Regions from separate parts of the Bradyrhizobium sp. USDA 3256 genome, predicted to be linked through region 2. Evidence: predicted binding sites of a transcription regulator. Region 2 holds the regulator's gene; the other holds the start of a gene.

Region 1 (5,378 bases), 4.1 Mb from region 2:
GCGGCGGCCAACGACCCGCTCGCGCCAATCCGCCGCATGAGCCAGGCCGAGAAGATGGCGTTCTTCTCGTAGGCGCCGGCGTTCGTACTTCGTCATTGCCGGGCATACCATCCGAAGGAAGGCGTCGCTTGAGCTCGCCTATGCCCCGGCAATCCATCGATCAAAGAGCTTTTGAGATGGATGCACAGTCCCGGCCAAGCCAAGGGCTTCGCCGAGGCATTGTTGCGATGGCGTGCCGAAGCGTGAGTGGAGGCGGCAAGCCCGCGCGTGACGAGTGGCGCGAAGCATTCATGTCCCATGAACCGCACGCGCAACGCGAGCCAGCTCATGTACCGCGGCAGCATCTGCGCCTAACCCGATGTCAGGCGACGAGTTTCGCGAACAGGTCGGCGTCGACATTGCCGCCCGACAGCACGATGACGACGTTCTTGCCCTTGGCATCGATCCGCCCGGCCAGCAGCGCCGCGAGCCCGACCGCGCCGCCAGGCTCGACCACGAGCTTCAGCTCGCGATAGGCGAAGGCGACGGCGGCGCCGACCTCGTCGTCGGAGGCGCTGACGCCATTGGCGAGCAGCTTGCTGTTGATGGCGAAGGTCAGTTCGCCCGGCATCATCGCCATCAGCGCATCGCAGATGGTGCGCGCCGCGACCGGATGCGCCTCGCGATGCCCGACCTTGAGCGACAGGGCGTGATCGTCATAGCCCGCGGGCTCGGCGACGATCACCTGGGCCTGCGGGTATTTCGCCTTCACCGCGGTCGCAACACCCGCGATCAATCCGCCGCCCGAAGCGGGCGCGACCACGATGTCGGGCGTCAGTCCGAGCGCGGCCATGTCCTCGGCGATCTCGCGGCCGGCGGTGCCCTGGCCCGCGATCACGAAGGGATCGTCGTAGGGGCGCACCAAGGTCGCGCCGCGCTTGCCGGCAATGCCGTTGGCGATCGCCTCGCGGTCGTCGCGATCGCGGTCGTAGAGCACGACTTCGGCGCCATAGGATTTGGTGCGCTCGCGCTTGGTGATCGGCGAGTCCGCAGGCATCACGATGGTCGCCTGCATGTTGAGGATCTTGGCCGCAGCGGCGACGCCCTGGGCGTGATTGCCCGAGGAGAACGCGACGACGCCGCCGCTCCGCTTGTCCTGCGGGATCGAGGCGAGCTTGTTGAAGGCGCCGCGAAACTTGAACGATCCGGTCCGCTGCAGCATTTCGGGCTTGAGGAAAATCTGGCTGCCGACGCGTTCGTTGAGAACGGGGAAGGTCAGGAGCGGCGTGCGCACCGCGAACGGCGCGACCACCCTTGCGGCGGCATCGATGTCCGCGGCAGCGACGGGTGGATTGAGAACGGTGTCCGTCATTCGCGATTTGTATCGCGGCGCCGGGCTGGCGGGCAAGACGCTTTAGCGTGACCTGACTAGCGTGAGGTCGGCTGGGTCGCCGGCAGCGCCACAAAATGGTGCTCTTCGGCACCGAATTCGAGCGCCTCCCCCTCGCCGTCTGGCGGCGCGGGGCGGACGTTCATGCAGCGGTCGATGAACACCCGGGCTGAGGCTTGCCAGGTGTGAAGCGCGGCAAAATCGACGCAGGCCTGCCGCGGGATGCTGAGCGCCTCCAGGCAGGCATGGCGCAGATCCGCGTCGAGCACGCCGACCGGCGCCGCGCCGATCACGTCGCGGGGACCGGTGACCGGAAAAGCGGCAACCGGCAGGCCGCTGGCCAACGCTTCCAGCAGCACCAGACCAAACGTATCCGTACGGCTCGGGAAAACGAACACATCGGCCGCGGCGTAGATCTCAGCCAATTCTTCCCCATGGCGGGCGCCGAGGAACACGGCGTCCGGATATTTCCGCTCCAGCGCCGCCCGCGCCGGGCCGTCGCCGACCACGACCTTGGTTCCCGGCAAATCGAGATCGAGGAACGCCTCGAGATTCTTCTCCACCGCCACCCGGCCGACGCTGAGATAGACCGGCTGCGGCAGGCAGAGATCGACGTCGCGCGGATGGAACAGCGCGGTATCGACGCCGCGCGACCAGAGCACCACGTTGCGGAAGCCGCGCTGACGCAGCTCGGCCGCCAGCGCCGGGGTCGCCGCCATCACCGCCCGGCTCGGCCGGTGGAACCAGCGCAGCGCCCGCCACACCCAGGCTTCCGGGACCGGCGTCCGCGCCGAGACGTATTCGGGGAAGCGGGTGTGGAAGCTCGTCGTGAACGGCAGGCCGCGCTTGCGGCAGTAGCGGCGCACCGCAAGCCCGATCGGGCCCTCGGTCGCGATATGGATGCTGTCGGGCCTCGCCGCCTCGATCAGACTTGCGACCTTGGCCCGGTACGGCAGCGCCAGCCTCAGATCGCGGTAGCTCGGCATCGCGAAGGTGCGGAATTCGTCCGGCGTCAGGAAGCTCACCTCGACGCCGAGCGATTTCGCCGCCTGTGCCATCATGGTCAGCGTGCGGACAACCCCGTTGACCTGGGGATGCCACGCATCGGTCGCGACCAGGATATGCGTCATGCAGCGCGTGCCGTCACTCGCGGAACCGGCGCGATCCGGCGCACCGGGTCGGTCCAGGTGATGATCTCGAAATGGCCGTCCTCGTGCTCGGCGAGCGCGGTGCAGCTCTCCACCCAGTCGCCGCAATTCATGTAGCGGATGCCCTGCTCGTCATGAATCGTCGCGTAGTGGATGTGGCCGCAGATCACGCCGTCGCAGCCGTGGCGCCGCGCCTCGCCGGCAAGCGTCGCCTCGAACGCGCCGATATAGTTCACCGCCTTCTTGACCTTCAGCTTGGCCCATTGCGACAGCGACCAGTACGGCACGCCGAACATCTTGCGGAAGAAGTTGACGAAGCGATTCATCTGGATCGCGAAATCGTAGGCCTTGTCGCCGAGGTGGGCGAGCCAGCGCGCGTTCTGCACCACGAGATCGAAAATGTCGCCGTGGATCACAAGATAGCGCTTGCCGTCGGCGCCGGTATGAACGGTGTTCTCCACCACGTCGATGCCGCCGAAATGCGTGCCGTAATATTTGCGCAGGAACTCGTCGTGGTTGCCCGGGACGTAGATCACCTTGGCGCCCTTGCGCGCCTTGCGCAGCATCTTCTGCACGAAATCGTTATGGGTCTGCGGCCAGTACCAGTTCGACTTCAGCGCCCAGCCGTCGACGATATCACCAACGAGGTAGATCGTGTCGGCATCGTGAGAGCGGAGGAAGTCCAGCAGGCGGTCTGCTTGCGAACCGCGGGCTCCGAGATGGACATCGGAGATAAACAAAGTGCGAAAGTGCCGCTCGGGACTTTCTTCACTCAAGGAGTCGCTTCCCATGCCTGTGCACCTAACAGATTCCTGTGACAAGGCGATGACGATCCCCGCGACCCAAGGCCCCACAAACAGTTAACGAGAATCAGCAGTACGCCGCTTCCCTGCGGATAACAGCAGCGTGCGACAATCTGGCGACATCGGCGGTCGCGACTGTGTGGAAGAGGCACTGAAATGCACAGGAACGCTGATCTACCGTCATTGCGAGCGACGCGAACCAATCCATTGCGCCGCAAGCGGGGAAATGGATTGCTTCGTCGCTATCGCTCCTCGCAATGACGGGCTCCATCTTCAGTGAACGAAGACGACGTAGCCCGGATGAAGCGAAGCGTAATCCGGGGTTCTGCGTCCGCGGATGATCTGTTCCCGGATTTCGCTGCGCTCCATCCGGGCTACGCAGCTCCGGGCTTCAATAATATTTGTGAAAGTGATGCACCGGCCCATGGCCGTGGCCGACGGCAAAACGATCTGCGGCGGCGATTGCTTCGGTGATCCAGGCCTTGGCGTTGCGCACGGAGGTCTCCATGCTCTCGCCCTTCGCGAGCCCTGCTGCGATTGCCGAGGACAGCGAGCAGCCGGTACCATGCGTATTGGCGGTCGCAATCCGCGGCGCAGCCAGCGCGATGCTGCGCTCGGCGTCGATCAGATAGTCGATGCTGTCGGCGCCATGGCCGTGGCCGCCCTTGACCAGTACCGCACGACATCCCATCGTCAGCAATCGCTTGCCTTGTCGCTCGACGTCGGCCTCGCTTGAGGCGACCGGCTCGTTCAAGAGCGCCGCCGCTTCGGGCAGGTTCGGCGTGATCAGCGAGGCCAGCGGAAACAGCAGGGTCTTCAGCGCATCGACCGCCTCGGCGGCAAGCAGCCGATCGCCGGAGGTAGCGACCATCACCGGATCGAGCACGATGTGGCGCGGCGCCCAGCGCCTCAGCCCATCGGCGATCGCCGCAATTGTCTCGGCCTGCGCCACCATGCCGATCTTGACCGCGCCGACCTCGAGGTCAGAGAACACCGCATCGATCTGGGCGGCGACGAATGACGCGGGCACCGGATGGATGCCGCTGACCCCCGTGGTGTTCTGCGCGGTCAGCGCCGTGATCGCGGAGGCGCCATAGACCCCGAGCGCCGCAAAGCTCTTGAGGTCGGCCTGGATGCCCGCCCCGCCCGAGGAGTCCGAGCCGGCAATGGTGAGCGCGACCGGCGTCATCTTGCAGCACCAGCGGTTGATACGAATGAGAGCATCACGAACAAGACCATGGCCTGTCCTAGCCCGGCCGCCGATCGGCAGCAAGTTCGCCTGACTTTACCGCAAGTTGGCCTCGCCTTGACCCCTCGCCTCGCCCCCTTGCCTTGGCCGCCCGTTTTGGGCCTATAGTCGCGGAAATCCCCGGAGACGACTTTGATGGTTCCTTTCTTCGTCCAGATCAAATGCAAGCTCGGCCAGTCCTACACCGTCGCCAATGCACTGGCGGAGGCCGAGATTGCGTCCGAGATCTATTCCACCGCGGGCAATTACGACCTCCTGGTCAAGTTCTACGTCGACCACGACACCGACATCGGCCACTTCATCAACGAGAAGGTTCAGGTGATCCCGGGCATCCAGGACACCCTCACGATCATCACCTTCAAGGCGTTCGGCGCGAAGTAGGACGCGCCCGCGAGAGCATGATGAGATCAGGTCGAGCTTGAACGGCGTCGAAAGTTCACCTCTCCCTTGGGAGAGGTGAACCGAAACCGCGGCGAGCCGATTCAACCAAGACCCATCCCGCTTTACGACCCCTTCTCCTTCTTCACCGGCTTCGGCGGCCCCTCGACCGGCGGCAGCGACTTGATGTACTCGGCGATCGCGTCGCGGTCGGACGACGACAGTTGCGAGGTGTTGCGGATCACGCGCACCATCGGCCCACCGGCGGAGTCGCCGTCCGGCGTCTGGCCGCTCTCGAGGAAATAGGCGATATCCTTCACACTCCAGTCCGAGATCCCCCTCGGCGTGATGTTGGGCACCCAGCCTTCGCCCTCCGGATTCGGACCACCGGCGAAGCGCTGCGCGGTGACGATACCGCCGAGGACATTGCG
Region 2 (5,378 bases):
GGCCTTGACGCCGATCAACAGCCCCTCGCCGCGCACCTCCGACAGCACACCGGGATAGCGGTCGACGACGGAAGCGAGCTTCTGCTTGAGCAGCAGCGACATCTTCTGCACATGCTCGAAGAAGCCGGGTTTCAGCATGACGTCGAGCACGGCATTGGCGGCGGCGACCGCGAGCGGATTGCCGCCGAAGGTCGAGCCGTGCGAGCCGGGCGCCATGCCGGCCGCAGCCTGCGCGGTCGCCAGCACTGCGCCGATCGGGAAACCGCCGCCGAGCGCCTTGGCCAGCGACATCACATCCGGCGTGACGCCCGTGCGCTTGTAGGCGAACAGCTCGCCGGTGCGGCCCATGCCGGTCTGCACCTCGTCGAAGGCAAGCAGCAGGCCGTGCTCGTCGCAGAGCGCGCGCAGCGCCTTGAAGAACGCCTGCGGCGCCGAGCGCACGCCGCCCTCGCCCTGCACCGGCTCGATCAGGATGCCGGCGGTGTGCGGACCGATCGCCTTCTTCACCGCCTCGATGTCGCCATGCGGCACCTGGTCGAAGCCGTCCATCGGCGGCCCGAAGCCCTCGAGATATTTCGCCGAGCCGGTCGCCGCCAGCGTGCCCAGCGTGCGGCCGTGGAAGGCGCCCTCGAAGGTGATGATGCGGTAGCGCTCGCCGTGGCCCTTGGAGAAGTGATAGTGGCGGACCAGCTTGATCACGCCCTCCATCGCTTCCGCGCCGGAATTGCAGAAGAACACGAAGTCGGCAAAGCTCTGCTCGCACAGCCGCGCGGCAAGCGCCTCGCCGTCCGGGCTCTTGAACAGGTTCGACATGTGCCAGAGTTTGGTCGCCTGCTCCTGCAGCGCCTTGACCAGATGCGGATGCGCATGCCCGAGCGCGTTGACCGCGACGCCCGAGGTGAAATCGAGATAGCGGTCGCCGTTGGTTGCGATCAGCCAGGCGCCCTCACCGCGCTCGAAGCCGAGATCGACCCTGGCGAAGACGGGGAGCAGATGCGACGTGGCAGCGTTGGTCATGGCGATCACTGACGGTTTGAAGCCGACAATTGCCGCGCGCCTTGACGCCAGCGCAGCAACGGCCAGCTTCGGAAAACAAAACGGCCGCCTTTGCGGGCGGCACGTGGCGGGCATTCTATGCTGCGGTCAGTAAGTGTCAATCGCCACGAAGTGGCCTTCCTGCAATGCGAAACGAGCGCAATCCGGAGCATTCCGGTGCGGTGGAAAAGCCTCATCGAAATGCTTAACTGTGTGGGAACATGTGGACGCACGGCCGCGGACTCTTGCGCCTGAGTCACGCCATATTGTAGCGTTTGGCCTGTCGGGTACGACATCTCGTGCGGCGGTACTGGACCCTCTAAGTAGCCTTCGTGTCTCGCGTAAACGTTCGGGCGCAACACCGTGCCCGGCGAGGGCTAAGGGATTCTGGCCGCAGGGATATTTGTCCAGATTGGCTCGCAGCGCCGCTCCAACGATTGGCCGGCGCTACGCGAAGGGAAGAATGCGATGACTGTATTGACCTGGTCCGACGATCGCGTCGAGCAGCTGAAGAAGCTCTGGGAGTCCGGCCTGTCGGCCAGCCAGATCGCGGCGGAACTTGGCAATGTGACGCGAAACGCCGTGATCGGCAAAGTGCATCGGCTCGGCCTCTCCGGCCGCGCCAAGGCGCCCTCCACGGCCGCGCCGCGGCAGCGCAAGGCTCGCCCCGCCCAGCACATGATGCGGGTGGCGCGACCGGTCTCGCGCGGCAACACCGCGCTGGCGCACGCCTTCGAGGTCGAAATGGAGCCCGATCCGATCTCCTACGACAATGTGGTGCCAATGAGCCAGCGGCTCTCGCTGCTCGAGCTGAACGAGGCCACCTGTCATTGGCCGGTCGGCGATCCCTCGAGCCCGGAATTCTTCTTCTGCGGCGGCAAGGCGCTCGCCGGCCTGCCCTATTGCGCGCATCACTCGCGCGTCGCCTACCAGCCCGCCGCCGATCGCCGCCGGCCGTCGGCGAAACCGCAGATCAAGTGAGCACTCGGGAAAACGTCGGAAGACCTCAAAAACAAATCCCCGCGAAAGCGGGGATTTTTTTGTGTGACGCAGCCCGGCTATATCACCAGCGTCGTCCCGGTGCATGCCGGGACCCATACGCCGCGGCCGGCGCAATCGGCAAGCGGCCAGACGGCTTTCTAACAACGCCCATTGGTGGCTATTGATCCCGGCTTTCGCCGTGTTGCGGTTTATGAATGCCGCTTGGCCGTTACGGCTGCGGCTCGGCCTTGGCAAAGCGGTCATCGAGCGCGTAGCCGGCGCCGCGCACGGTGCGGATCGGGTCCTGCTCGCGGCCGGGATTGAGGAGCTTACGCAGACGGCCGATATGCACGTCGACGGTGCGCTCATCGATGTAGATGTCGCGGCCCCAGACGCTGTCGAGCAGTTGCTCGCGGCTGAAGACGCGGCCGGGATGCTCGAGAAAGAATTCGAGCAGGCGATACTCGGTCGGCCCGAGATCGATCGGACGGCCCGAGCGCGCCACGCGGCGCTTCTCGCGGTCGAGCTCGATGTCGCCGTAGGTCAACACGGTCGCAAGCCGCTCCGGGCTGGCGCGGCGCAAGAGGCCCTTCACCCGCGCCAGCAGCTCCGGCACCGAGAACGGCTTGACGATGTAATCGTCGGCGCCGGTGGCAAGCCCGCGTACGCGCTCGCTTTCCTCGCCGCGCGCGGTCAGCATGATGATCGGAAGTTGCTTGGTCTCGGGCCGCGCCCGCAGGCGGCGGCACAGCTCGATGCCGGACAGGCCCGGCAGCATCCAGTCCAGCACCACGAGGTCGGGAACGCGCTCCTTCAGGCGGGTGTCGGCATCGTCGCCGCGCCCGACCGTCTCGACATCGTAGCCTTCCGCATCGAGATTGTAGCGCAACAGCGTCGTCAGCGCTTCCTCGTCTTCGACTACCAGAATGCGTGCGCTCATCGGTTTAAGTTCTTTCTCTGTGGTGATCCGTTGCCCAGACGCAAACCGAAACGCTTACTTCCTTGAGCATAGTCCCCGCGGAAACGAGTTGTCGAAGGACAATCCGGTTCCGCGCTTGCCGATCAAGCCTCAGCTGCCCGGCACCGTGGTGGCAAAAGTGGTCATGTCGCCCTTCGGGCGCTTGTCGGTGATCTGCTGGCCCTCGATCATGTAGAATACGGTCTCGGCGATATTGGTGGCGTGATCGCCGATCCGCTCGATGTTCTTGGCGCAGAACATCAGATGGATGCAGAACGAGATGTTGCGCGGATCTTCCATCATGTAGGTGAGCAGTTCGCGGAACAGCGAGGTGCAGATCGCATCGACCTCCTCGTCGCCCTTCCAGACGTTCATCGCCGCCGGCAGGTCGTGCGCGGCATAGGCGTCGAGCACCGACTTGACCTGCGACAGCACGAGGTCGGTCATGTGCTCGAGGCCGCGGATCAGCTTCAGCGGCTGGAAATCGCTCTCCAGCGCCGCGACGCGCTTGCCCATGTTCTTGGCGAGGTCGCCGATCCGCTCGAGGTCGGTGGCGACGCGCATCGCGCTGACGATCTCACGCAGGTCGATCGCCATCGGCTGGCGGCGCGCGATCGTCAGCACCGCGCGCTCTTCGATGTTGCGCTGCAGATTGTCGATCTCGATGTCGGCGGCGACCACGCGCTTGCCGAGCGCGACGTCGCGACGGATCAGCGCGTCGACCGACTCGGTAATCATCCGTTCGACCAGGCCGCCCATCTCGGCGACCAGGCGGGTCAACTCCTGCAGGTCGCTGTCGAATGCCTTGGCGGTATGTTCAGAAGCCATCGCTTGTCTCCCTCAACCATGGTCCCGGGGATCATGGTTTCGTGTCCTGAATTTTAGCATGACCTGATCGGAAAACCGGTTGCCACTTTTCCGGATCATGCGCCGGTCAACCGAACCGGCCGGTGATGTAGTCCTGGGTGCGCCGATCGCTCGGTGAGGTGAAGATCTTGTTGGTGTCGTCGAACTCGATCAGCTCGCCGAGATACATGAAGGCGGTCTTGTCGGAGACGCGCGCCGCCTGCTGCATGTTGTGGGTGACGATCGCGATCGTGTAGTCCTCGGAGAGCTCCTGGATCAGTTCCTCGACCTTGGCGGTCGAGATCGGGTCGAGCGCCGAGCACGGCTCGTCGAACAGGATCACCTCGGGACGCACCGCCACGGTGCGCGCGATGCACAGCCGCTGCTGCTGGCCGCCGGAGAGCGACAGGCCGGAGGCGTTCAGCTTGTCCTTGACCTCGTTCCACAGCGCGCCGCCGCGCAGCGCCTTCTCGACCCGGTCGTCCATCTCGGACTTCGAAATCTTCTCGTAGAGGCGGATGCCGAAGGCGATGTTCTCGTAGATCGTCATCGGGAACGGCGTCGGCTTCTGGAACACCATGCCGACCCGCGCGCGTAACAAATTAAGATCGAGCTTGGGGTCGAGAATGTTGGTCTGGTCCAGCATCAGCTGGCCGACCGCGCGCTGGCCCGGATACAGGTCGTACATCCGGTTGAAGATGCGCAGCAGGGTCGACTTGCCGCAGCCGGACGGGCCGATGAACGCCGTGACGCGGTTGGTGCCGAGCGTAAGGTTGATGTTCTTCAGCGCGTGGTGCTCGCCGTAATAGAAGTTGAGGTTTCGCACCGTGACCTTCGGCGGCGCTTCCGGCAGCGGAACCTGGGGAACGTGGCCTGCGGCAGTCGTGGAGACGGAAAGCTCGGTCATTTTGCGGCCCTTTCGGCACCAAGGATACGCGCGCCGATATTCAACGCGAGCACGGTGAATGTGATGAGCAGCGCACCGCTCCACGCCAGCTCTTTCCAGTAGGCGTAGGGGCTCTGCACGAAGTTGTTGATGGTTACCGGCAGGTTGGCCATCGTCTTGGTCAGATCCAGGCTGAAGAACTGGTTCGACAGCGCGGTGAACAGCAGCGGCGCGGTCTCGCCAGCGACGCGGGCGGTCGCCAGCAGCACGCCGGTGATCAGACCCGATCGCGCAGCACGATAAGCGATCCGCTTGATCACCAGCGAACGCGGCAGGCCGAGCGCGGAGGCGGCCTCGCGCAGCGGATTGGGCACCAAGAGCAGCATGTCCTCGGTGGTGCGCAGCACGACCGGGATCACGATCACCGCGAGCGCGAGGCTGCCTGCGATCGCCGAGAAGCCGCGCATCGGCACCACCACCGCACCATAGATGAACAGGCCGATGATGATCGAGGGCGCGCTGAGCAGGATGTCGTTGATGAAGCGGATCACCGAGGTCAGCTTGTCGTGCTTGCCGTATTCGGCGAGGTAGGTGCCGGCGAACAGGCCAAGCGGCGCGCCGATGCCGACGCCGATCACGGTCATGATGACCGAGCCGACGATGGCGTTGAGC

The links. The regulator PhoB, encoded in region 2, activates phosphate uptake and scavenging genes when phosphate is short. The targets are predictions, from matches to a motif close to TGTCATNNANCTGTCAT.
Region 1: a site for PhoB is predicted at 3,332-3,348, ahead of ACVWY5_RS23270 (UDP-2,3-diacylglucosamine diphosphatase). Genes of this name have one in related genera too.

The regions. Positions count from the first base shown of each region.
Region 1 is NZ_JBSSAE010000002.1:4,518,596-4,523,973, forward strand. Features, by position in the region: gene ACVWY5_RS23255 (hypothetical protein) at 1-72, shown strand, start outside; gene ACVWY5_RS23260 (threonine/serine dehydratase) at 362-1,351, opposite strand; gene ACVWY5_RS23265 (glycosyltransferase family 4 protein) at 1,408-2,499, opposite strand; gene ACVWY5_RS23270 (UDP-2,3-diacylglucosamine diphosphatase) at 2,496-3,308, opposite strand; gene thiD (bifunctional hydroxymethylpyrimidine kinase/phosphomethylpyrimidine kinase) at 3,712-4,509, opposite strand; gene ACVWY5_RS23280 (Lrp/AsnC ligand binding domain-containing protein) at 4,705-4,950, shown strand; gene ACVWY5_RS23285 (c-type cytochrome) at 5,073-5,378, opposite strand, start outside.
Region 2 is NZ_JBSSAE010000002.1:8,611,901-8,617,278, reverse strand. Features, by position in the region: gene ACVWY5_RS42470 (aspartate aminotransferase family protein) at 1-1,017, opposite strand, end outside; gene ACVWY5_RS42465 (GcrA family cell cycle regulator) at 1,504-2,016, shown strand; gene phoB (phosphate regulon transcriptional regulator PhoB) at 2,246-2,956, opposite strand; gene phoU (phosphate signaling complex protein PhoU) at 3,086-3,802, opposite strand; gene pstB (phosphate ABC transporter ATP-binding protein PstB) at 3,909-4,727, opposite strand; gene pstA (phosphate ABC transporter permease PstA) at 4,724-5,378, opposite strand, start outside.